Regions from separate parts of the Planococcus sp. SE5232 genome, predicted to be linked through region 4. Evidence: riboswitches for the same ligand, from Rfam matches in the RefSeq annotation. Region 4 holds a riboswitch; each other region holds the start of a gene.
The links. Region 4 has a riboswitch for thiamine pyrophosphate ahead of thiT (energy-coupled thiamine transporter ThiT). Riboswitches for the same ligand answer to the same signal wherever they lie in the genome.

Region 1 (5,706 bases), on a different contig from region 4:
CTACTATCAGATTTCCCCACCCATACTCTCGAACGGCCGCAGCAGTTTCCTTAATGATTTCCGGATTGAACAGCATGCCCGTTTTCACAGCCGCAATCTCGAAATCACTTCCCACTGCCTTCAATTGCGTCTTTACAGCCTGAGACGACATTGGGTAGATGTCTGTGACTCCCGTCGTATTCTGAGCCGTCACGGCCGTGATTACAGATGTGCCATAGACACCGAGCTCCTGAAATGTTTTCAGGTCCGCCTGGATCCCGGCGCCTCCTCCAGAATCCGATCCGGCTATCGTCAACGTTTGTGGAATTTTACTCATAGTATTTCCTCCTATAAATAGACATGTTCTTTCACTTCACTGTCCGTCAGCCTGGCAAGTTGATTGAGGAAAGCGACTTGAAAATCCCCTGGAAGAACTGCAGACTTCGCGGCCTTCTGTCCAGCAATCGCATAAAAGTGCAGCGCATTGCCGACAGTCTTTAAAGGATCCTCTGGTTGGACTGCCAAGGCTGCAGCCACAATACTGCTGAGCAAACAGCCCGTTCCCGTAATCGAAGCCATGATCGGATCACCAAAAGAAATTTCCGTTACACTTTTTCCGTCTGTGACAATATCCGTTTTTCCAGTGACTGCGACTACCAACCCTAATTTCTGAGCAGTGGAGACGGCAAGTTCTCTGACGTCCAGGAGCCCTTCTCCGGCATCAACACCTTTTGACTGCCACTGTTTCCCGGCTATAGCTGCAAGCTCTCCTGCGTTGCACCGAAGGACGCTGACGTCAACTGTGTCCAGAATTTCGCGGACCGCCTGCTTTCGAAAGTTACTGGCTCCTACGCCGACAGGATCCAGGACCACAGGTATTCCCAGCCGATTGGCCGATACTCCGGCAATCAGCATACTTTTCAAAGATTGTGCATGTAAAGTTCCGATATTCAACGACAACGCCTTCGACATTGCAGCAAGTTCTGCCGCTTCTTCAGGTGCTTCTCCCATGATCGGGGATGCACCGATCGCCAGCAGCCCATTGGCTTGAAAATTGGAAACAACATGATTGGTGATGCAATGGACAAGCGGATTTTCACTTCTTATCTGCTGGAGCATATTAGACACCTACTTTGTCGATGGAATCTACGGACCAGGATTCTTTTTTCCAAGCCTGATCCCAGAAATTCCATTCATAATAGCTGCTCTTCCGGAAACGGTTTTTCAACTCCTGCCGGCGCGTTTCCGGCAGCCCTTCTGCCAGCCTGTCCATACGGGCAATCTGTTCGTTGACTAATGCCCCAAACTCCTCGGAACCATAAGTTGCGATCCACCGGTTGTAGATCGGATGATCGGGTTCCGCATTTTTCAACCGCTCTCCAATTTCGTAATAAAGCCAGTAGCAAGGTAAAATGGACGCCAGCACATCCGCTAAATCGCCTTCGGATGAGCGGTACATATGCGATACATAGGCGTAAGCGGTCGGAGAAGGTTCAAAAACAGTCCACTCTTCTTCAGTGACTTCGAGAATTTCCATGAACGATTCATGAAGCGCCAGCTCAGCACTGCAGGTATGTGCAGAATGGATGGCAAAACGCTGAGTGGTTTCCAGATCTGCAGCTTTGGATGCGCCAATAGCCTGCACTTTCGCAAAATGCGTCAAATAATAGGCATCCTGCATTACATAAAAGCGAAATCTATCAATCGGCAACGTCCCGTCTTCGATTCCTTTCACAAATGGGTGATCAAAACTAGCTTGCCACAGGGTGTCGCATTCTTTTCTTACTTCTTTGCAAAATGCCATTTCTCCATCTCCTTTTCTTCCACAAAACAAAAAACACCGCTTCCCAGTAAAGGGAAGCGGCGTATGCAGTCGATAATGGAAATAGCAGACGGCCGCCACTTCCCTCCGCTGGTATGATCCAGATCAGGTTCAAAGGGTCCAGGCTTATGCCCGTCTCAGCCGATATCCGGCTCCCCTAGTGGTGTTTTTTAGTTGTGTTTTCGAAATCACTATATCATAGTTTCAGAAAATTCTACAGCTTTTATGCGATTTCCCGTTTCCTCATCAAAAAAGTGTACGTGGCTCATATCAAAAGCAAGCGTTGCCGTATCACCCGCTTCAATTGTGGTAGAAGCATCAATGCGTGCGATGAATTCCTGATCCGCATATACGGCATAGAGGATGGTTTCAGCCCCTGTCAATTCAGAAACTGTAATGGTCGCTTCGAATTCACTTGCTGGGAAACCCGACAAATCTTCGTTATTGACATGAATATGTTCCGGCCGGATGCCTAAAGTCACCGCCTTGCCATCATACCCTTCATTTCTCAGCATCGTCATTACAGATGAGGGAATATCAATCACTTTATCCCCCATCAAATAGGTACCTTTATCAATTCTTCCTTCAAAAAAGTTCATCGCCTTTCTGGGGTTCGGAACTCAGACGCCCCATCATTGACAAAATCGTCGCTGACTTCAATGAATCCCAGGATGAAATCGAAGTCAGACATACGTACAGCCCTTGGGGAGACATCTGGACCAAAGAGCTGGCTGCCATTGCAGCGGGCAATCCTCCTGATGTCGTAATCAATGACATCAACGCTACTGCAATCCGCGGCAAGGAAAATCAGGCCATGAACCTTTCAGAATTCATCGATGAAGATTTCTCAGAAAAATTCTATCCTGAACTTTGGGAGGCTACGCTCTATGAAGGCGATTCTTACGGCATCCCTTTCAATACTGATACGCGCGTCCTCTTCTATAACAAAGACGCCTTTGAAGAAGTCGGTCTGGATCCGGAAGATCCACCGGAAACATGGGCAGAACTGGAAGAATACGCAACTAAGCTGGATGTAAAGGAGAATGGGGAGTATGACCGCCTCGGCTTCTATCCTCTTTGGGGAGTCGGTTACGATGTCTGGCTGCTGAATGCCAACGGCCAAAACTATTTCGGTGAAGACAATAATACAGATACAGTCAACATCAATACAGAAAGAAATGTTGAAGTTTTGAACTGGCTGAAATCTTGGAGAGAAAGAATCGGGGAAGATGTCGTCAATTCATACCAGGCTCAAATCGACAGTCAGCAGGGAAATCCTTTCTTCAGCGGTGATTTGGCTATGATCGTGCAACAGCCGACTTTCTACCAGCAAATCAGCGAATATGCGGAAGACCTGAATTTCGGTGTAGTGCAGCTTCCTGAATACGAACCGGGCAGCGGCCACACGAGTTGGGGCGGCGGTTTCGTAGCTGAAATTCCTGAAGGATCAAGCGATCCGGAAGCCGCATGGGAGTTTATCGAATATCTGACAGGTAAAGAAGCACAGACATACTGGGCAGTGGAAAACTTTGATAATATTGCTAATATCGAAGCGGCAGAAGCAGCTTCAGAATCCGATGAGTTAACGGAAGAAGGCCAGATGGTCTATCAGATTGCAGTTGAAAGCATGGAAGATACTTTGCTCACACCAGCTCCTGTGGAAGCACCAGGGTTCTACAATTACATCAATCCGCAAGTCGATGAATTCTTCTTGGGCCAAAAGACAGCCGAAGAAGCACTTGCACAAGCGGAAGAGGATGTGAAAAATTTAATCGAGGAAAACCAGTGAGCTAGGAGGAAATCCCATGGGAAAAAGAAAATTGACCATGAGGCGTAAGGAAAGCATATACGGCTATATTTTCATTTTGCCGTTTATTGTCGGATTCTTCGCTTTCACTGCCGGGCCTTTATTGTTTTCTTTAGCAGGAAGCTTCACAGACTATAATATTACATCACAGATGAATTTCACCGGAGTGGAAAACTACCAATCGCTCATCACGGAAGATGGTCTTTTTCGGACTTCCCTTTGGAATACAATTTATTACGTTGCGTTTTCCGTCCCTTTGACAACAATAGGCGCTATTTTCATTTCTTCGCTGTTGAATCAGCAGGTCCCAGGCATCCGTTATTTCCGGACCTTGTATTATTTGCCCGCTGTACTGTCAGGTGTCGGCGTTTACCTGCTTTGGATGCAATTGCTTGAACCTGGAACCGGGATGGTCAATCTCGTTCTTGGCTGGGTCGGCATCGACGGTCCGAACTGGCTGTATGATCCGGATTGGACCAAGCCATCCTTAATTTTGATGAAACTTTGGAGTGTCGGCGGATCAATGCTCCTCTATCTTGCCAGTATGCAGGGGGTTTCAAAAAATCTCTATGAAGCAGCTGAAATTGATGGAGCGAGCAGATTGCGCCAATTTTTCCATATTACAATTCCCATGATTACTCCAGTCATATTTTTCGATGTAGTCACCAGCACGATTGGAGGCTTCCAGATTTTCCAGGAAGCCTACATCATGTCAGGGAACGGTGAAGGCGGACCTGCAAATTCCCTGCTGTTCTACAACCTTTATATGTGGAATCAAGCCTTCGAGAATTTCAACATGGGCTATGCCATGGCAATGTCCTGGATTTTATTTGTTATCGTCTTTGTTTTGACAATCATCAACCTGAAGCTGGCTCCTCGCTGGGTACATTACGAAGGAGAGGAGAAATAAATGGCTAAAACCAACGAAGAAACCAAGTTTCTTGATGAAGAAGATAAAATCGAAAACCGATCTGTCCCCAACACAAAATTGCGCTATTTGGAACACCGTGGAAACCGGAATAATATGTGGCGGATATTCAATTTCGTCTTGCTGGCTGCAGGAAGCCTACTGATCCTGTCGCCACTTTGGTGGATGTTCGCCACGTCACTAAAGACCATGGCAGAAGTCATGTCCTATCCGCCGTCCTTCTTCCCGGAATCCTGGGAATGGACCAATTATATACGCGCCTGGAACGCCGCACCTTTTACCACCTATACCATTAACACAATCACGATTACGACCTTTGTGGTGATCGGCAGTGTCATGGCGAATTCGTTCATTGCTTACGGCTTTGCCAAGATACCTTTTCGGGGGAAGAGTATTTGGTTCGCCATTGTGCTATCGACCATGATGATTCCCGGATTTGTAACGCTCATTCCGCAATACATCCTATTTTCCAATTTGGGCTGGGTCAACACGTATTACCCGTTGATTGTCCCGCATTTCTTTGGAAGCGCATTTTACATTTTCCTGCTCCGGCAATTCTACATGACCATTCCAACTGAATTGATCGAAGCCGCTAAAATGGAAGGGGCAAGCCATTTCTATATCTGGTGGAAAATCAGCCTTCCTTTAACAAAGCCGGCACTTGCAACTGTTGCAATTTTCTCGTTCAACGGCGCTTGGAATGATTTCCTCGGACCGTTGCTTTACTTAAATGATGAAAATCTCTATACCCTGCAGCTTGGGCTAGCGGTATTCAAAGGACAGCTCAGTACACAATGGAATTACCTGATGGCCGGATCGCTTCTCGTGCTCCTTCCCGTCATTCTGCTGTTCTTCTTTTTTCAGAAGTACTTTATCCAAGGAATCAACCTGTCGTCTGGCGGGAAATAGGAAAAGCGGAAGCAGCCGTTCAGCTCCGAAAGGCATAAGACAGGCTGGTGAAGCGGCATGTTTTCAGCCGCATAGCACGAAAAGTGAAAGTGCCTGCTCAGCTCTGACCGGCATAAGGCGGACCAGCAGTGCGGCGTTCTTTGCCGCGCAGCTGGTCCGCCTTATGACCCGAAGAGCTAGGTACTTGAAACTGGACACCAGATTGGCTTATGATCCGAGGAGTTGGCTGCTGGAGTCTGGACAATAAGAAAAAGCGTTCCT
Region 2 (5,706 bases), on a different contig from region 4:
TTATGCCTCCATTCATCAATCACATTAGATTATCTTCTACATCGACTTAATCACCAGTTTGCGAAGAATAATTTTATAATTTGTGAAAAATCTTAGGAGTATTCCTGACTGAAAATAATTGCATGCAGGTTTTAAATTTCCACACCTCAAATTCCTAAAAAAATGTTAGTCAGGGTATAAGATGAACTTCAATCCAAAAACTCTGCGGCAACAAAAATAGAAAATGCTGATTCAATAACGTGGATCATGAACAATATTTTCTTTCATTTTGTTACTTCTTCAACCAGTATATTCGACTACGCATTTCCAACAAGTTTTTCCAAGGTTATTACAACGTTCCCACGTTTATGTCCTGTTTCAACATAGCTATGAGCTGCAGCGACTTGATCTAAGGAATAACTTCGATCTATCACAGACTTAACCTTTCCTGCCTCAATCAACTCCTTTAAGAAAAGCAAATCTTCTTTGCGCATTGATGCTACTCCAACTTTCAATTTCTTGCTGCCTTTAATAGATGTCGTTATCATCCGCGCAAACTGCGGCAGTCCTGCTACTGCCGCAAGGTAAATTCCATTCCCCTTCAAGGATTTTCTACATTTTGAATACGTAGTCTTGCCCACCGTGTCAAAAATAAGATCGTATGATTTACCCGATTTGGTAAAATCCTCTTGGGTGTAATCAATAACGTAATCAGCACCCAATGACTTCACAAGTTCAATATTTTTTTTGCTGCAGACAGCTGTAACTTCTGTATCGTAACTTTTAGCCAATTGCACTGCATAAGTGCCTAATGCACCCGAAGCACCGTAAATCAGCACTTTTTGACCTTTTTTAATATGCCCCTTATCTCGAAGAAAAAATAAGGATGTAGTGCCACCAAAAGGGACAGAAGCTGCCTCTTCAAATGTCATATTGTCCGGTTTTATAGCAATTGCCCCTTTTTCTTTAATACATACGTATTCAGCGTTTGCCCCTAGATTTCCTCCTGTTCCGCAAAATACAAAATCCCCTTCTTTAAATGACTGGACATCTTTTCCAGTCGCTTCTACTTCCCCGGATAGCTCTGAACCCAAAATCCCGATTTTAGGTTTTTTTAGGCCATAGAAAAACCTGACAGCAAACGGATCTGCCCTCCGGACTTTGCAGTCTCCGGAAGTTGCAGTAGTTGCATGAACCTTTATCAGAACTTCGTCATTTTTAGGGACGGGCTTTTCCACTTCCCTAAGTTCCATAACTTCTGGAGGTCCGTAGGTTTTGTGAACACTGGCTTTCATAAAGAAACACTCCCTTCAATACTTGGTTTCACGGGTATCATTTCAGGTATTTTCTTACCTTTAACCAACAACCATATAGCCAACGCCAATTCTCCTATCTCCCGGGGATCGCTACGATCAATAAAAAAAGGGTCGCATAATCGCTGTAATTGGAAAGCAAAACCTATGCAAAGTTATCAATCAGATAACCAAGCCCCGCAAGCATTACCAAAACTCCAATAGTTTTAGGCATGAAATCTGATTTGAAAACCAAATAACCAATAAAAAGCAACTGAAAGCCAAAGAAAACGAGGCCAATTAGCCACCCATTATTAAAGGCATCAATCAGCAACATAACCTGAGCTTGCAATTGGCTTGTTTCCATCACCCCCAACTACATTTCTCCTCCTATCAATTGTAAAACGCTTAAAAAATTGAACATGGCTGCTGCAAAAATGGCTGTAAAAACCAATCTGAATCCAGCTGCCAGCAACGAAAAGTTTTTATTTACTTGTCTTAATAGAATGTAAAGTGACCAGGACACAACGACATTCAGAAGAAGCACGATAATGAAATCCGCAATGCCAAAACGGAACAACAAGTCATCGGTAAGAAGGTTCTCCACGGTTGCTGCTGCATTTTCAGGTACGACCAGGCTTTCAAACACAAAAAAATTAGCGAAGAGGGCGATGATTGCCATCAGCAGCAAACTGAACCCTGTAATTCGCGCATAATAAAGTTATGATTTTTCTGGCCTAACGCTCTTCATTTTAATCTCTTTAACTCTTCGTTTCGACTTCACAAAATGAATAAAATAATAAAATCATAAGAGTTTTCCAGACTTATGATGCTATTTTTGAAAACATCGTATGTAAATTCCTACTAGTATAAAATCAATCCTTCTTCTCAACTACATTTCGAGTATAAGTTCCTACATTATTGTATGCTTTACGCACTCTCCTAATTTCTTTGAATGAGTCGTCCCCAGGCCTTAGCTTAGAGTAATCAAGTAGTAATAACTACTGTAGTAATAACTACTGTTGTATTTTGAGTTCTTAAGAAAGATTGTTCTTTCCTATGTAGTTGAGGAGAAATATAACGTTTAGCTCATAAACTCCTGCTACCTCTTCACTTCTCGTTCTTCCTTTTTTAAAAATGCGGCTAAAACAGTAAAATACATTTCACGACTCTTTTATACTTTCCGAAAGATGATATTAGGAATTATACTCTTATCGAGACTACTAATGATATTAAAACACAAAATTAAGAATTTTCACATTTTTTCATTTCAACCCTAGACCTCTAATCAATTGTTAACAATTCCAAATACCTTTCTTTTTTTCAAACAGCGATTTAATTCAACGCCAATGTAAAAAAGAAACTCTTTTAGCTTTGCTAATAATTTTCTTTACATAGCATCAACACCAGGACTTCCTTCATTTCAATCCGGTCGTAAAAGTAAACTTTTACGAACGCATTGAAAACAGCTGAAAATGACCTAAAACGGTGTTCGTAAACATGTTAAAACACTTTACGAATGTTCGCGAATTTACATGTATTTTTACGAACGTTTTCCAGGCATATTTAAGGGAAATGGGTATTTTAAAGGTAAACTATGGAACATCTTAAATTTGGTTGCATACGTGTAAGCAGCAAAATCAAAATGAAGCCGCCAAAAGAAGCCATGCAAAAAATGGGCATCAATAAATAACGGGATATCTATCTGGACAAGCAAAGTGGAAAGAATTTTGAACGAGCAAACTATCAATTGTTGAAACAGATATTGTCGTACTGGATATCCCATTACTCGATACAATGCAAAACAAAGATAGCATAGGAACGTTTATTGCCGATTTGGTTCTGCAGGTTCAATCCTGGATGACAGAAGAGGATTGTGGACGCATTCGAAAGCGGCAGTGGAAGGAATCGATCTGGCGTTACAAAATGACGTTCAGTTTGGAAGGTCTACCGCTTTTGTTGCAGAAGAATTTAGAGAAGCTGATTAAAATGAGGGACGGAGATATTATGTGAAAAATAACGGTGAAAGTCACAAATATATTTCATTGGGCGCTATATGTGTATATATTCTCCCATCAACTTACTAAGCACCGGCGCGTCTCAAGGCTCGGCGGAGCAATAAGACGAATTCTCTTTTTCAACTTAGTGCTTGAGCCAATGAGGAGCCAGGCGTTCCTGGGGCCTCATTGGCGACGAGCTTGCGCAGGAGCAATCGTCTTTGCCCTATCCAAAGCGACCGATACGATTCCAGCACATCAATCCAAACTGCCACTTCGCACATCTTTCCAATCTTCCTCTTTACATCTCCTACCACTTCCTCTACACTAAACCCATCGGGAACAACCCGAACACAAAAACCGCATACCGTTTACTGCACTAGGGGTGCCCATTATGGCTGAGATGCAAGCGCAAGCTTCGATCCCTTAAGACTCGATCAGGATAATACCTGCGTGAGGAAGTGTGGCGTATTTCTGAAATAATTCCTTTTGATTATTTGTAGATTATGGCTGCATCTTCGCGGATGCAGCCTTTTTTGTGCAAATTTTTAGGAGGAATGTCGATATGGAACCATTGCAATGCGGGACCAGCCCGATAGTCGGATTTCGCTTCTCGCTGCATCCGATGACCGGCGGTTTCATCAAAGTCATCAAAGGAGCCTTGAACGAAACGGACACGTCGAACGTCTGGATGCACACCGATGACGTCTCAACCGTCATTCGCGGCAAACAGAATCACGTCTTCAACGTCGCGAAAGCACTGGCGTTGCATACTGCAAAAACCGGAGAGCACGTCGCATTGTCCGGCACCTTCTCGATCGGCTGCCCCGGCGATTCATCCGGGGACGTCTATTTGGAAAAAGACGATGTGCTGTTGAACACCGACGACACGAAGCAATACGTCTCTTCCCAGTTTGCGCTGTACCCGATGAACAATCCGGATTACATGGCGGTCATCTACCGGGAAGTGGACCGCGCTAAAAAGCAGGGCGTCTTCAACGACTCAATGCATTACGCAAGCGGCATCCATGGCGATATCCATGACGTCTTCGCCTTTTACGAAGAAGCATTCACCAATGCGCGTTCCGAAGAACACCGCCACTTGGTGATGACGGTATCGATGAGCATCAACAGCCCGTCCCACGGAGGTGCGTAAGATGCTGAAATCGTGGAAATTAAAAGAAGTGGTGTTGATGTCCCTGTTTGCGGTCGTTTTCGGTATCATCTACTTGCTGTTTGTCCATGCAGCCAACATATGGGCTGCAGTCATCGGCCCTCTCGCCTATGAATGGATGTTCGGCATCTGGTTCATCGTATCGATCATCTGCATGTACATCATCCGCAAACCGGGCGCTGCCTTTATGTCCGAAACGATGGCCGCTGCAATCGAAGTATTGATCGGCAATGCCATGGGCCCCCGCCTGATTCTTTCCGGCGTCATTCAAGGGCTCGGTGCTGAAGCCGCGTTCGCATTGACCGGCTATAAGCATTTCAACATCCTGGTGCTGATGCTTGCCGGCATCGGTTCAGCCGTCTTCAGCTTCGTCTACGGATATTTCATCTCGGGCTATGCAGCACTCGATCCTTCTTTTGTCGCGTTGATGTTCACTATCCGAGTCCTCAGCGGCGCCATCATCGCAGGAATCGGCGGCAAGTATATCGGAGATGCTTTACTTGCGACCGGTTCCCTGCGTGGCTATGCAATTGCACGTGCGAAAAAAGGTGATATTAATGCCTGATGAAATCTTCTCTTTAAATGGTCTATCGTTCCGCTTTCCGGAAGATGAAGCGAAGACCTTGACCGGCATAACCTTTTCGGTCTACCGGGGCGAGCGGCTGGTCTTAACCGGCCCAAGCGGCTGCGGAAAAAGTACCTTGTTGTATTTGCTGAATCGTTTATATCCGGAGAACTGCGACGGTCTGGTCGATGGTGAGATTTTATTGTTCGGAAAGCCTGCAGCTGACTATGCCGCCGGGGAAATCAATCACCGCGTGGCAACTGTTTTCCAGGATCCGGATTCACAGTTCTGCATGCCGACCGTGGAAGAAGAGCTTGCATTCACGCTGGAAAATCTGCAGACATCATATGATGAAATGGACCCGCGCATCCAGGCAGTTTTGGAGCTGACCCAATTGACGCACCTGCGGCATACTATTATCCAATCCTTGTCCGGAGGGATGAAACAGCGCGTCGCTACTGCTTGTGCGCTGATCATGGATCCCGAGGTTCTATTGCTTGATGAGCCGTTGTCTCACCTAGATCCGTATACCGCCAAACAATTCGTCCAGTGGCTCGAACAGCTGCAGCAACAAGCCAATTTGACCATCGTTGCAGTCGAACACCGGCTGGACAGCTGGGGTTCGTTTTTCGGACGTGAAATTCAAATGGGCGGTGACGGAAATATCGTCGCCGATCAGAAATTCACAACACGGCCGTC
Region 3 (5,706 bases), on a different contig from region 4:
ACCGCAGTATTCAACAAGACCCCAGCCGCTCCCAATTCCATTGCAATGGCAGCATCTGAAGGTGTTCCTATTCCTGCATCCACAATAACTGGAACCTGGCATTGTTCAATTATGAAAGAAAGATTCAATGGATTGATGATTCCTTGGCCGGAACCGATGGGAGATGCTCCGGGCATGATCGCGTGGCAGCCTAATTCTTCAAGGCGCCTTGCCAGAAGTACATCATCCGACGTATATGGCAATACGGTAAATCCTTCTTTCACTAGCTCTTCCGATGCTTTTAATGTTTCAACTGGATCCGGCAGCAAGGTTTTTAGACACCCGATTACTTCAACTTTAACCATGTCACAAAGGCCCGATGCCTTAGCTAGTTTCGCGATCCGAACCGCTTCTTCCGCTGTCTTCGCTCCAGCTGTATTTGGAAGCAAGGTGTATTTTGTAATATCCAGATTTTCAAGGAAGTTAGGTTGTCCTGCTTCAAAAATATTCATCCGCCGAACTGAAAACGTCAATATTTCTGTACCTGACACATCCACGGCTTTCCTTTGTATATCAAAATCAGGATACTTTCCTGTGCCTAATAATAATCTTGATGAAAATTCGTAACCACCTATTTTTAACATAGTCATCCTCCTCCTACAAAATGCACCAATTCAATTTTATCCCCGAAAGAAATCAGAGTTTCAGCATGCTTCTCTTTCCCAACTATTTCAGCGTTCAATTCAACAATGATCACTTTCTGATTCAATTCAAAATGTCGCAGCAGCTCAGTTACCGTCTCCACCGTATTTGGTACGACCACCCGTTCTCCGTTAACCACCAACTTCATTTTCAACACTTCCTTATCAATTTTTTCTTCTGATCAATCGTTCGATACGAAAAGAAGAGAGATCAAGTGATGGTGTTTTTCCTTCAATCAAATCAGCCATCACTTCTCCCGTAATCGGCGACAGCAAGATCCCATTTCTGTAATGGCCTGTCGCGATAAATAAGCCGCTGTAGTCAGGATGTTCACTCATAAAAGGCAAACCGTCCGCAGTTTGTGGACGTATTCCAGCCCAAGCCCCTTCCCATTCTGCTTCTTCTATAGAAGGCACCAGCTTCTTTGCATTTTCCATCAATAACGAAATGCCTTTTACAGTGGTCTGCGGATTAAATGTATTCGGTATAACGGTTGCGCCTACAATGATTCTCCCGTCTTTCTTCGGCACCAGATAGCAGCCGGAAGTGAAGATCGTGCTGGATAATAACGGCGTTTTTGTCCGCACAGAAAAACATTCCCCCTTTACAGGATGGGTGATAGTCGGTAAACCCATTTTACTTAACAAGACTTCGCTCCATGCCCCCCCTGCCACCACGATATTTGCGCTCATGAAGTCCCCTTCAGATGTAGCGACTCCTGTCATTATGCCCTTAGAAGAGTGAAAGGACTGAACTTCTACATCTTCTTTAATGACAGAACCAAAAGCCTCAGCTGACTTTAAAAACCCTAATGCCAGTTGAGGAGCGGCAACTTGGCCATCTCGTTCTAGATACATGGCTCCCATCACCTCGCTAGATATTGCCGGTTCCCTTCTTCTAGCTTCATCACCCGTAAGCAATTCGGCCCGTTCGTTATTCTGTCTGTGGACTTCCAGGATTCGACGGTGCTCCTGCTGTTCTTTATCGGTTAAGGCGAGCTTCAACATCCCTTTATTGACAAGTTCAATATCAATTCCACTCGCAATCTTCAGCTCATCGGCCAAGCCGTTAAACATCGCCCTGCTGGTCTTCGCTAATAGAAAAAGCGGTCCTTCTCCTTCCAATTCCGCTTGCGCACCAAGCATCCCAGCTGCAGCACCAGATGCTTGACCAGCAAGGCGTCCTTTTTCCAATAACAACACCTCCATTCCTCTTTTCGCCAAACTATAGGCTATTGAACCGCCGATGACTCCACCCCCAACTACAATTGCTTCAAATGTTCTGTTCATAGAAATCCTCTCCTCATAGTACCAGATAAAAACTTTATTTCGCTAAACAGGAACGATAGGATCTTGCAGCCAGCAAAGGATCTTTCGCTTCGAAAATTCCTGACATTACAGCGATCCCTCTCGCTCCAGAGTTGATAACATCCCCAGTATTTCCGGGCGTTATGCCACCAATAGCAATGACTGGAATAGAAACTGATTCAGAAACATTTTTCAGTAGTTCTAAGCCTTTCGGTATCAGTCCAGTTTTTGATGAAGTCGAATAAATATGGCCACATACTACATAATCAGCCCCTTTCTTTTCGGCAAGTTGAGCTTCTTCAATCGCATGCACCGAACACCCAATCGTTAAATGTGTAAAACTTCTTTTCACACAATCTACCGGTAACGAGTGATAAGCCAATTGAACACCTTTTACATTGGAGGCAACGGCAATATCCACTCGGTCGTTTATGATTATTTTTGATAAAGGTACATTTTTATCCACCAACAACTTCACTAATTCCACTACTTCTCTTGCTGTTTTGCTCTTTTCACGTAGATGGATAAAATCAACTTCACGATGAATCCGGCTGATGATTTCTGCCAGTTGTTGTGAGGGGTGCTTATCAGTTGAGATTATATGCAACTCGCCATCTCTCATATATTGCCTCCTTTTATCGACTTTCGGAAAGTTAAAACAAATGAGTTTAATAACAACATAAAAAAACCACTCCAGCGATGGAGTGGTTTTGGGTATATCTACAGAAAAGATTGGACATACATTAACCACTTCCCTACGCTAGTTTCAACTAGATCAGGTTCAAAGGGTCCGGATTTCTCCATCTCAGTCTCAAAAGACTCCCCCAGTGTTTTATATTCAGTTATTTTGAAAATGCTAAAATCTAAAGTAAGCGTAACATCAACATCGCCATTAATCCAGTTCATCTTGTATTCAATCTTTTAAATATTCAGCAATAGAACAAGAAAAAAATAGCTATATCAGACTTTCTGTCTATATCTATTCAGTTCTGACAGGCGTTGAAGCAAGTTTTTTATACCCACACAACAACAACATACAAGCGACCGTTGCAGCTGAAAATGTACCAAAATAGATGATAGGGGAAACAGCGTACCCGAAAGCTGCAGTACTTTGCAGATTTTCTGCATTTTCCCAGGCTTTTGGAATATTGGGTCTGTAGGTGATGGTTTTTACATAGCCCACGGAAAATACAGCTGCAAAATAAAGAAGATGGACAGTTGCGGCCCCAAGCAAAGCCAACCAAATAGTTTTCATTTTCAACTTCCTTTCTTTTATTCCATAATTTAGTATATCAAGTATGTTAAGTCATGTACACAAAAAGAGTGAATTTTCAACCATCAAATTTCCCGGCAGTAAAATAGCCCTGTTTTTTAAACAAGGCCATTTCGTCATACTTCCTTTAAGAAATGAAGCTTTATCCTTCTTCACGTGAATAGCAATTACTTAAAGCAATGGCCTTATCTTTGTTGGTTTCTGTCAGTGCCATTGGATTTATCGGCACCATTTTGCTTATTCATCTTCAACGGAATAAAATAATGGTCAATGCCTTCCCACTGGAGTTCGTTGGATAAAATATCGAAACTGGAATAGAAGAAATCTTGTATAGCTTGACTTGGATCCTCAGACCTGACTGCACTTTCCAAGTCAAGGAAGTATTCGCTCAGTTTTTTATCGTAATACGCCGATTTGGGTTTCAGGTTGGGGTAAGTTAAATCTTTATAGATGAATGGATAGGGCAATACAAAAAATGTCGGGACATCGACTTTGTCGTCTCCCAACCAAAATCCATATTCAATCATCTGCTCATCAAAAGCCGCCTTTTCGATAATTTTGTCTTCCGGAAATGGTTCCATTATGTCTTTGATAATCAATAAAGACACATCAAAGGTGCCCCAAAACAATTGCGGTTTCATTTTCCGGCATCTGAGCGGACCTGCAAATCTCATTTGTTCTCGCAACGCAAAATGGAATAGCTGCAATCCCCTCATCCCATCCTTGTGATTAAATGTCAGAGGGCTATTATCTTCATTCAGGTTCTTTTTATAGGCCATTTCCTGCGGTTTTGGATTGATCATGACATTAATGCCGCCAGAATTCAGAGCTTCCATTATTTCTTCAAAATAATCCTTTATGGATTTGGAGGATTTCAATTCCAAAGATTGAACGTTGCCATCCACATTGAATAGGATTTGGCTGTTCCTGATGTCCAGATCGAGTTGAAAAACAGCTTTCTTATGGAACAGCAAACCGGTTGAGAAGCCATCAGGTGTAACATTCAGTCCGACGTGCGCCCATTGTGGTTCCTGCTGGGCAGTTTCCAGTTTTATTTTTCCCAGGATCTGTGAAATCAAATGCAGCGTAAACTTGGTATCTGCCCATTCGGTATGTCTGATAATATCAACCTTCATTTCTCTCGCCTCCGGGATTCGTATTAGTAGTTACTATACCAACTAGGGACCAATGAGAAACTCTTATTAAATGGATCTCTCCATTTATGCAGCAAGTTAGATAGAAATCGATCAGGAGAAAATGATCGAGGAAAACAGGAAACAAGTCAGAACATCACAACAACTTATCGATATCCATTACAGATTCGATTTTACTTATCTTTCTTTTAGCGATATGCTTTTACCTAATTAAAAAGAGGCACCCGAATTTTTGAAGAATCCCATTAAACGAAGGAGTGTTTAGTAAAATGGTAAATCAATCACTTATCGAACAATACAAATCTATTCCCACTACCGCTATTTCCGATGCAATGGAAGGGTTGAATAATCTGGATTCGTCCATCAAGCCATTGAAGGATACCTATAAAATCAGCGGGAAAGCACTTACTGTGAAAATGCCCATAGGAGACAATTACAGTGTTATGAAGGCGCTCGATGCAGCCGAGCCTGGAGACATTATTGTCATTGATGCAAAAGGAGACCTGTCGCGCGCTGTCGCAGGCGATTTCGTGATCGGCATGGCCAACCCTAGGAATCGCTGGCTTTGTGGTCGATGGTGCCATTCGGGACCTGGAAGCATGCAAGGCTTTGGATTTTCCGATTTTCTGCAAAGGCACAACGATGGCCGCCGGCAATAAGGCTGGCCAAGGCGAAATAAATACGGCAATTTCCTGTGGAGGCGTTTCAGTACATTCCGGTGACATCATTGTCGGAGACGGCGATGGCGTTATTGTTATCCCGCAGGAAAGCGCACAAAAAGTATTGGCCGGCTCACTTGAAAAAATCGAAAAAGATGAACAGCGCGCTGCCTCGGTTTCTGAGGATGTTGCAGCCATTAAAGAGCACTTGAAAAAGCAACTTGCAAAATCGGCGAAAGCTTAACTTGAAATGATAGAGTCTATTTTTTGCAGAATGAAAAAAGCCATTCTCCCAAAACCTTTTGACTATAGGCAAATACCATCCTCTGAAGGGTTAAGCGAGAGTACATAACGGGTATAGCATATCCAAGACATCAATAAATTTAGAGGAGGAAATCATCATGGATCCAACATTATGGCTGTACATAGCGCTCGGAATTTTCGTTCTGGGCCTGATTATCGCAATCGTCGGAGTGGTTATGCTGATATCAGGAATCAAAGAACCGGTGAAAGAGATCAAAGGCTCAGCAAACAACCTGAAAGAGCGTGTTGACAAGCTCAATTTAGAAGCGACTGCCCTTTCGCATACCGCAAATGAATTAAAAGAAGATGTCCAAATGAAATCTGAAAAA
Region 4 (5,706 bases):
TTGAACGATAAACGATACGTGAAACTGCAATACAGCGCACCTGGTACAGAACTGACAATCGAACTTCCCGACAAACATATCTGGATGTCCGGCGCGTCAAAAACGCCTCAAGGCAATCCGTTCATCGCCAATATGCCGACAGAGGAAGTTTATACCGTTCCCTTAAAGCATGGAGTGGATGGAACGGTCCGCAATACAAAGCCATTGGTTTATCAGGGCAATGTCATCGACGGTTTCACACTAACTTTTAAAAAAGGCAAAATTGTTTCTGCCAAAGCGGAAGTAGGGCAAGAACTTCTCGACGAAATGATCAATGCAGATGAAGGTGCGGCTTATTTGGGAGAAGTGGCATTGGTGCCGTACCATTCACCGATTTCCGACTCGAACATCTTGTTCTACAATACCTTGTTTGATGAAAATGCTTCGAACCATTTAGCGATCGGCGATTCTTATCCGACCTGTTATGAAGGGGCACGTGACCTGGAGCGCAATCAATTGGCTGCCATTGGCTTGAATACATCGATTGTCCATGAAGATTTTATGATTGGCAGTGACGGAATGGATATTGATGGCATCACAGCAGATGGTTCAAAAGAGCCTATCTTCCGAAATGGAAACTGGGCATTCTAAGAGGTGAGTGAAATGAAAAAATTTTGGATTGCGGCCATGGCCGGACTTTTCCTGTTCAGCGGATCGGCTAATGCGCAGGCAGAGATTAAACTACCAGCAGCTTATGTAGCCATCGGTGATTCGTTGGCAGCTGGGCAGACACCCGAACGCCAAATAGATACGGGCTATGCAGATTTGATTGCCCAAGAGCTGTCACGCAACCAACCTGTCGCATTCTATTCGAAAAACCTGGCATTTCCCGGTTTTACAACGGCTGATGTGTTAGACAGCATCCAAACCGATGAGGCAAAGGAAGTACTGGCATCCGCCAATCTGATTACCGTATCAGCAGGGGCGAATGATCTGCTGCGTCTCGTACAGAATGATTCAGTACAGGGATCGCTGACGTTCCAGCAGGTGCAGGCGGATTTTGCACTCAATGATGCACGCAAGAACATGGAGCTGATTTTGGCTGAGCTTACGGAGCAATCTCCGGACGCAGCGGTTTATGTAATGGGTTATTATTTTGCCTATCCGCATGTGCGTGACAGCCAAAAGAGCGGAACGGCCAAACAGCTTGACCGTCTCAATCAAATTCTCCAGGAGTCTGCTGAAAAGGCAGGAGCCGTTTTTGTATCAGTAGACAAGCCATTTGGTGAAAATGCCGTAGATAAAGTTCCGAATGCAGCCGACGTCCATCCGAATGCAGTCGGCTACCAGGCGATGGCCAATGCGTTCTTCGATGAATACCAGGCAGCTTGGACAGTCGAGGACTTGGAATTGCCACCGCCGAACCCATTGTCTTTCGAGCAGATAATGGAAGCACAGGATCAAGAAGAGCAAGATGGCCAAGACCAAGAGGCTAATGATTCGGAAGAAACAGCACAGCGCCCATCTGAAAGCAGCCCAACCGGCTACTTTGCATTGCGCGAAGCAATGCCTTATTATATCTAGAAAAGCGTAAGCAGCCGTCAAGCCCCGACAAGCGCTGGAAGCCTTGCCGGTAATGGCGTTCTTCAGCCATTGCTGGAAAGGCTGAAGCGACTCGAGGGGCTGGCTGCTGGAGCTGGACAAAGAAAAGCGTAAGCGCCCATTTAGAGGAACGTAAGCTAAAAGCGCAACTTCCTGTCGCAACGCTTACATGATCCGCATCCTGCGGACCTCCAATTCTTTATAAAACTCAAAAAAACGTTCCGGCATATTTTATGCCGGAACGTTTTTTGGTTTAGCGTTTTTTATCACGCGATGTAGATTGTTTGGAAGCTGGTTGTCCAGCTTTTCCTTGTTTTCTTTTATTTAATACTTTACGGATGATCGGGTAAGCGATGGGACCGTATTTTATCGCAGATTTCACTAGTCTTCCAATTGCCATTTAAATCTCTCCATTCATGGGGTTAGTTATTGTTATTTTCCCGAATTTTGCAGAATGCAAACCTATTTAAGCAGATTGGGCATGAGCCAAGAGGATATCCTTGTACGCATGGACGCTTGAAATCGTTACGTATTCAGCATTGCCATGCCAATCATCGCCGCTTGGACCGAATTCTATTGCCCCTTCGCCGCCGGTCACCGCTGCATAATAACGCGTATCTGCAGCGCCATGCTGGCCGAATAAAACAGGTTCCTGATCTGTAGTATCCAGAATCGCCTTTTGCAGGCTCTGGATATAGGGATTTTCTTTTGTTGTTGTCAGGGCTGGGGTAGATCCTGACGCTTTGTAGTCCATATCGAGATCCAAGGTTTCAGCCAAGTCTGCCAATTGGCGAACGATCTCGTCTTTGTCCTGTCCGGGCATGAAGCGGATATCATAGGACATTTCGCACGTTTCAGGAACCACATTGTAACGGTCTCCTGCTTTGATGATCGGCAAATTGACGGAAGGCTGCTCGTAATATTCCGTTGATTCTTTTCTGAAAGGAAGCTCAGAGATAGCCATGTGGAATTTCATCGCAGATTCAATGGCGTTGATGCCTTCCCAAGGACGGCTCCCGTGGGCCGGTTTGCCTTTGAACGTCATATCCATCCGCAGGATACCTTTGGATTGCAGGCCAACTTTCAATCCCGTAGGTTCACCGCAAATGACGAAGTCACCATGGAAGCCTTGTTCGACCAGCCACTTGGAAGTGTTTCGGCCGCCAATCTCTTCGTCCGTTACAATATGCAGCTGCACCGTGCGCTCTAGGCCGGAACTGTCCAGCTCGATAAAGGCCTGCATCATCGCGGCAACTCCGGCTTTCATGTCAGCGGCGCCGCGGCCATAGATGCGGTCCTGCTCTTCGACTGGGACAAACTGTTCTTTATGGCCAGGAACGACGTCGACGTGGCCATTCCAAACGATGGTCTCGGTGCCTTGCCCTTTAGCGGCAGTCAGCATCAGATAACCTTTATTGTCATGGACAGTAACGGTTTCTCCTTTGGATTTCAGCCAATCTGCACAAAAAAGAAGAGCTTCATTGGCTCCATCTTTAGTATCGCTTTGAATTTTAATCAGTTCCTTCAACAATTCAATCATATTTTCGGCAAGCCCAGAATCCCGGCTGCCTTCACCACCTTTCAACTATCTTCATCATGTAATTCTTTACCCTATCAGGCTATCTTAAAACAGCCTTGCACAAAATGAAACCCTTGTGTACAATACAGGTGAATGCTAAATATCTGTATACACCACAAGGGGAGCTTTTGCTGAGAGTGAACATTTGTTCTTACCCTTTGAACCTGTAAGTTAACACTTGCGCAGGGATGTGGATGGAAACCGGCCCTTACAACGGCGACAGGCTCTGTCCTGTCGCCGTTTTTAATATGGTTTTATTCACGGCCCTTCTGGTGATGTGCATAACACATTAAAGGAGGAAGTCATGAGAAATAAAAAAGTATTGTTGATGATGGAAATTGCCATTTTCGCAGCTCTTGGATTTGTGTTGGATTTCGTTTCTTTCCGGATGCCACAGGGGGGTTCAGTCAGCCTGGTGATGATTCCAATTGTATTGATCGCTTTCAGAAGAGGCGTCGGTGCCGGAGTGCTGACAGGATTCCTGGTCGGGCTGCTGCAGATTGTCTCAGGGTTTATCTCTGTGGCGCCCTTGTCTTTCGGATTCGTCGTCATGCAGGTCATATTGGATTATCTTCTCGCCTACGGAGTCGTGGGGCTGGCGGGTGTCATGCGTGGGAAGTATCTGCAGCATGCACATGCCAAGCAAACAGGGAAGATGCTGACGGCTGTTGTTGCCGGTGTGTTACTTGCTTCTGCGCTGCGCTACCTCGTCCATGTCATTACCGGCATCCTGTTCTTCGGCATGTTTGCTGAAGGCAATGTGGTCATTTACTCGGTGATTTATAATGCAACGTATATGATCCCGGTATTTTTGCTTGCCGCCTTTGTCTGTGCTGCGCTTTTTGCAGCAGCTCCGAGACTGGTGGATGCTGAAGCTTGAAATATGGAAGGCTGTCCTCGGACAGCCTTCTTTTTTTATGTCGATTTTCCCGGATTTATTGAAACGGGTCAGGAGCCCCTGATTTAATTTTGTGGTATAATTCTTGAATAGAAAAGCTTGAAAGAAGGGTCATTGATGATAGCAACTAATGAAAAAGATATTGAAATGTTGAAAAAAGCCGGCCAAATGGTGGCTGAAATTCGTGAAGCGATGAAGGCGGCTACTAAAGCTGGAGTCACTACGAAGGAAATTGACGAATTGGGCGGCAAATTGTTCGAAGAGCTGGGCGGCGTTTCCGGACCTAAATCAGAGTATGATTTTCCTGGATTCACCTGCATCAGTGTCAACGAAGAAGTGGCACACGGAATTCCGGGTGACCGCGTGATCCAAGACGGCGATATCGTCAATATCGACGTTTCTGGCTCATACGAAGGATTCTTCTCCGATACCGGCATTTCCTTTGTTGTAGGCGAAGGGCATGCGGACAAGGAAAAAATCTGTGAAGCTGCAGCTTCAGCTTTCGATCGCGCGATGACAAAAGTCAAAGCCGGTGCAAAGCTTAACCAAATTGGTAAAGCAGTGGAACGTGAGGCGAAAGAGCAGGGCTTGTTCGTTATCAAGAATTTGACCGGCCATGGCATCGGCAAATCGCTGCATGAAGCTCCACAGCACATCCTGAATTATTACGATGCGTGGGAGACGACCATCCTGAAAGAAGGCATGGTGCTGGCTGTAGAGCCGTTTATCTCGCAAAAGGCCGAGCACATTGTGGAATCAGGCGATGGCTGGACATTCATCACACCGGATCAGTCATTGGTGGCGCAAATCGAGCATACTGTGCTCGTTACAAAAGGCGAGCCGATCCTGCTGACCAAAATGGATAAATAAGAATTGTAAAAAAATCAAGGGATCCGGAGCAAATGCCGGATCCCTTTTGTTTTTCGATTTATTATCAAAGTCTGGAAACGAAAAACTGTGGACACCCTTTAGAATCGGGTTGCCCACAGTTTTACTGAACTGCTGGGGCAGTTCTTTTTTTAATTAGCAGAATACCGGTCAAAATGACGCCGCTCAGGAAAAGGGCGGCCGTTGTCACCAGCATTTCATCTGTCCCATGCTTTACGGCAATTCCGATGAACGCCCAAATGAAGACCAAAGCAAAGGGGATATCCGCATGATGGAAACGGATGTGCAAAGCAAGTGCCGTGGCGACCGTCAGCATGATCACCGTCCATAGCTGGTCACTGAGTCCCCAGCCACTCCAATTATAGTACGTCAGGACAAAACTGATATTGGCGATGGTTGCGACACTGATCCAACCCATGTTGATTGAAATCGGCAGCCGTTCAGTAATCTTTCTTTCTGAATTGCTGTATTGCAGATAAAGGGCGATCAATGCCACCAAGTAGCCGAGCATTGCAATGATTGACCAGGCGAAGAATTCATAATGCCACAAAAGCAGCCAGGTGATATTGAAAATGCAGCTTAAGATGAAAAATAAGGCAATCTTGGATGAGGGAGTTTCTCCCTTTCTTAACCGCACCCAGAAAGCGATGATCCAAACAGCCAATAAAAGATAGATGATGGACCAAATTGAAAATACGTAACCGGCTGGCGTAAACAAGACCAGAAGCCGATTAGATATTTCTCCGGTGGTCTGATCATT

Region 1: it holds a riboswitch for thiamine pyrophosphate, as region 4 does, so the genes downstream of both, tenA (thiaminase II) here and thiT (energy-coupled thiamine transporter ThiT) in region 4, are expected to answer to the same signal.
Region 2: it holds a riboswitch for thiamine pyrophosphate, as region 4 does, so the genes downstream of both, ACRC6Q_RS08305 (YkoF family thiamine/hydroxymethylpyrimidine-binding protein) here and thiT (energy-coupled thiamine transporter ThiT) in region 4, are expected to answer to the same signal.
Region 3: it holds a riboswitch for thiamine pyrophosphate, as region 4 does, so the genes downstream of both, tenI (thiazole tautomerase TenI) here and thiT (energy-coupled thiamine transporter ThiT) in region 4, are expected to answer to the same signal.

What each region holds. Positions count from the first base shown of each region.
Region 1 covers NZ_JBOGCP010000001.1:460,652-466,357, reverse strand. Annotated here, with positions in the region: gene thiD (bifunctional hydroxymethylpyrimidine kinase/phosphomethylpyrimidine kinase) at 1-316, opposite strand, end outside; gene thiM (hydroxyethylthiazole kinase) at 328-1,098, opposite strand; gene tenA (thiaminase II) at 1,100-1,783, opposite strand; TPP riboswitch at 1,867-1,970, opposite strand; gene ACRC6Q_RS02160 (TOBE domain-containing protein) at 1,993-2,346, opposite strand; gene ACRC6Q_RS02155 (ABC transporter substrate-binding protein) at 2,328-3,590, shown strand; gene ACRC6Q_RS02150 (carbohydrate ABC transporter permease) at 3,607-4,518, shown strand; gene ACRC6Q_RS02145 (carbohydrate ABC transporter permease) at 4,519-5,445, shown strand.
Region 2 covers NZ_JBOGCP010000001.1:1,734,258-1,739,963, reverse strand. Annotated here, with positions in the region: gene ACRC6Q_RS08315 (NAD(P)-dependent alcohol dehydrogenase) at 297-1,274, opposite strand; partial or broken gene ACRC6Q_RS08310 (DUF4386 domain-containing protein) at 1,438-1,953, opposite strand; TPP riboswitch at 3,640-3,745, shown strand; gene ACRC6Q_RS08305 (YkoF family thiamine/hydroxymethylpyrimidine-binding protein) at 3,834-4,424, shown strand; gene ACRC6Q_RS08300 (ECF transporter S component) at 4,426-5,007, shown strand; gene ACRC6Q_RS08295 (ABC transporter ATP-binding protein) at 5,000-5,706, shown strand, end outside.
Region 3 covers NZ_JBOGCP010000002.1:142,862-148,567, forward strand. Annotated here, with positions in the region: gene ACRC6Q_RS09545 (thiazole synthase) at 1-623, opposite strand, end outside; gene thiS (sulfur carrier protein ThiS) at 626-829, opposite strand; gene thiO (glycine oxidase ThiO) at 846-1,970, opposite strand; gene tenI (thiazole tautomerase TenI) at 2,005-2,610, opposite strand; TPP riboswitch at 2,724-2,824, opposite strand; gene ACRC6Q_RS09565 (hypothetical protein) at 2,968-3,243, opposite strand; gene ACRC6Q_RS09570 (DUF5996 family protein) at 3,447-4,397, opposite strand; partial or broken gene ACRC6Q_RS09575 (RraA family protein) at 4,685-5,318, shown strand; gene ACRC6Q_RS09580 (DUF948 domain-containing protein) at 5,476-5,706, shown strand, end outside.
Region 4 covers NZ_JBOGCP010000007.1:43,969-49,674, reverse strand. Annotated here, with positions in the region: gene ACRC6Q_RS18010 (aminopeptidase) at 1-630, shown strand, start outside; gene ACRC6Q_RS18005 (SGNH/GDSL hydrolase family protein) at 643-1,563, shown strand; gene ACRC6Q_RS18000 (hypothetical protein) at 1,835-1,981, opposite strand; gene ACRC6Q_RS17995 (M20 family metallopeptidase) at 2,048-3,121, opposite strand; TPP riboswitch at 3,269-3,366, shown strand; gene thiT (energy-coupled thiamine transporter ThiT) at 3,465-4,040, shown strand; gene map (type I methionyl aminopeptidase) at 4,176-4,928, shown strand; gene ACRC6Q_RS17980 (tryptophan-rich sensory protein) at 5,050-5,706, opposite strand, start outside.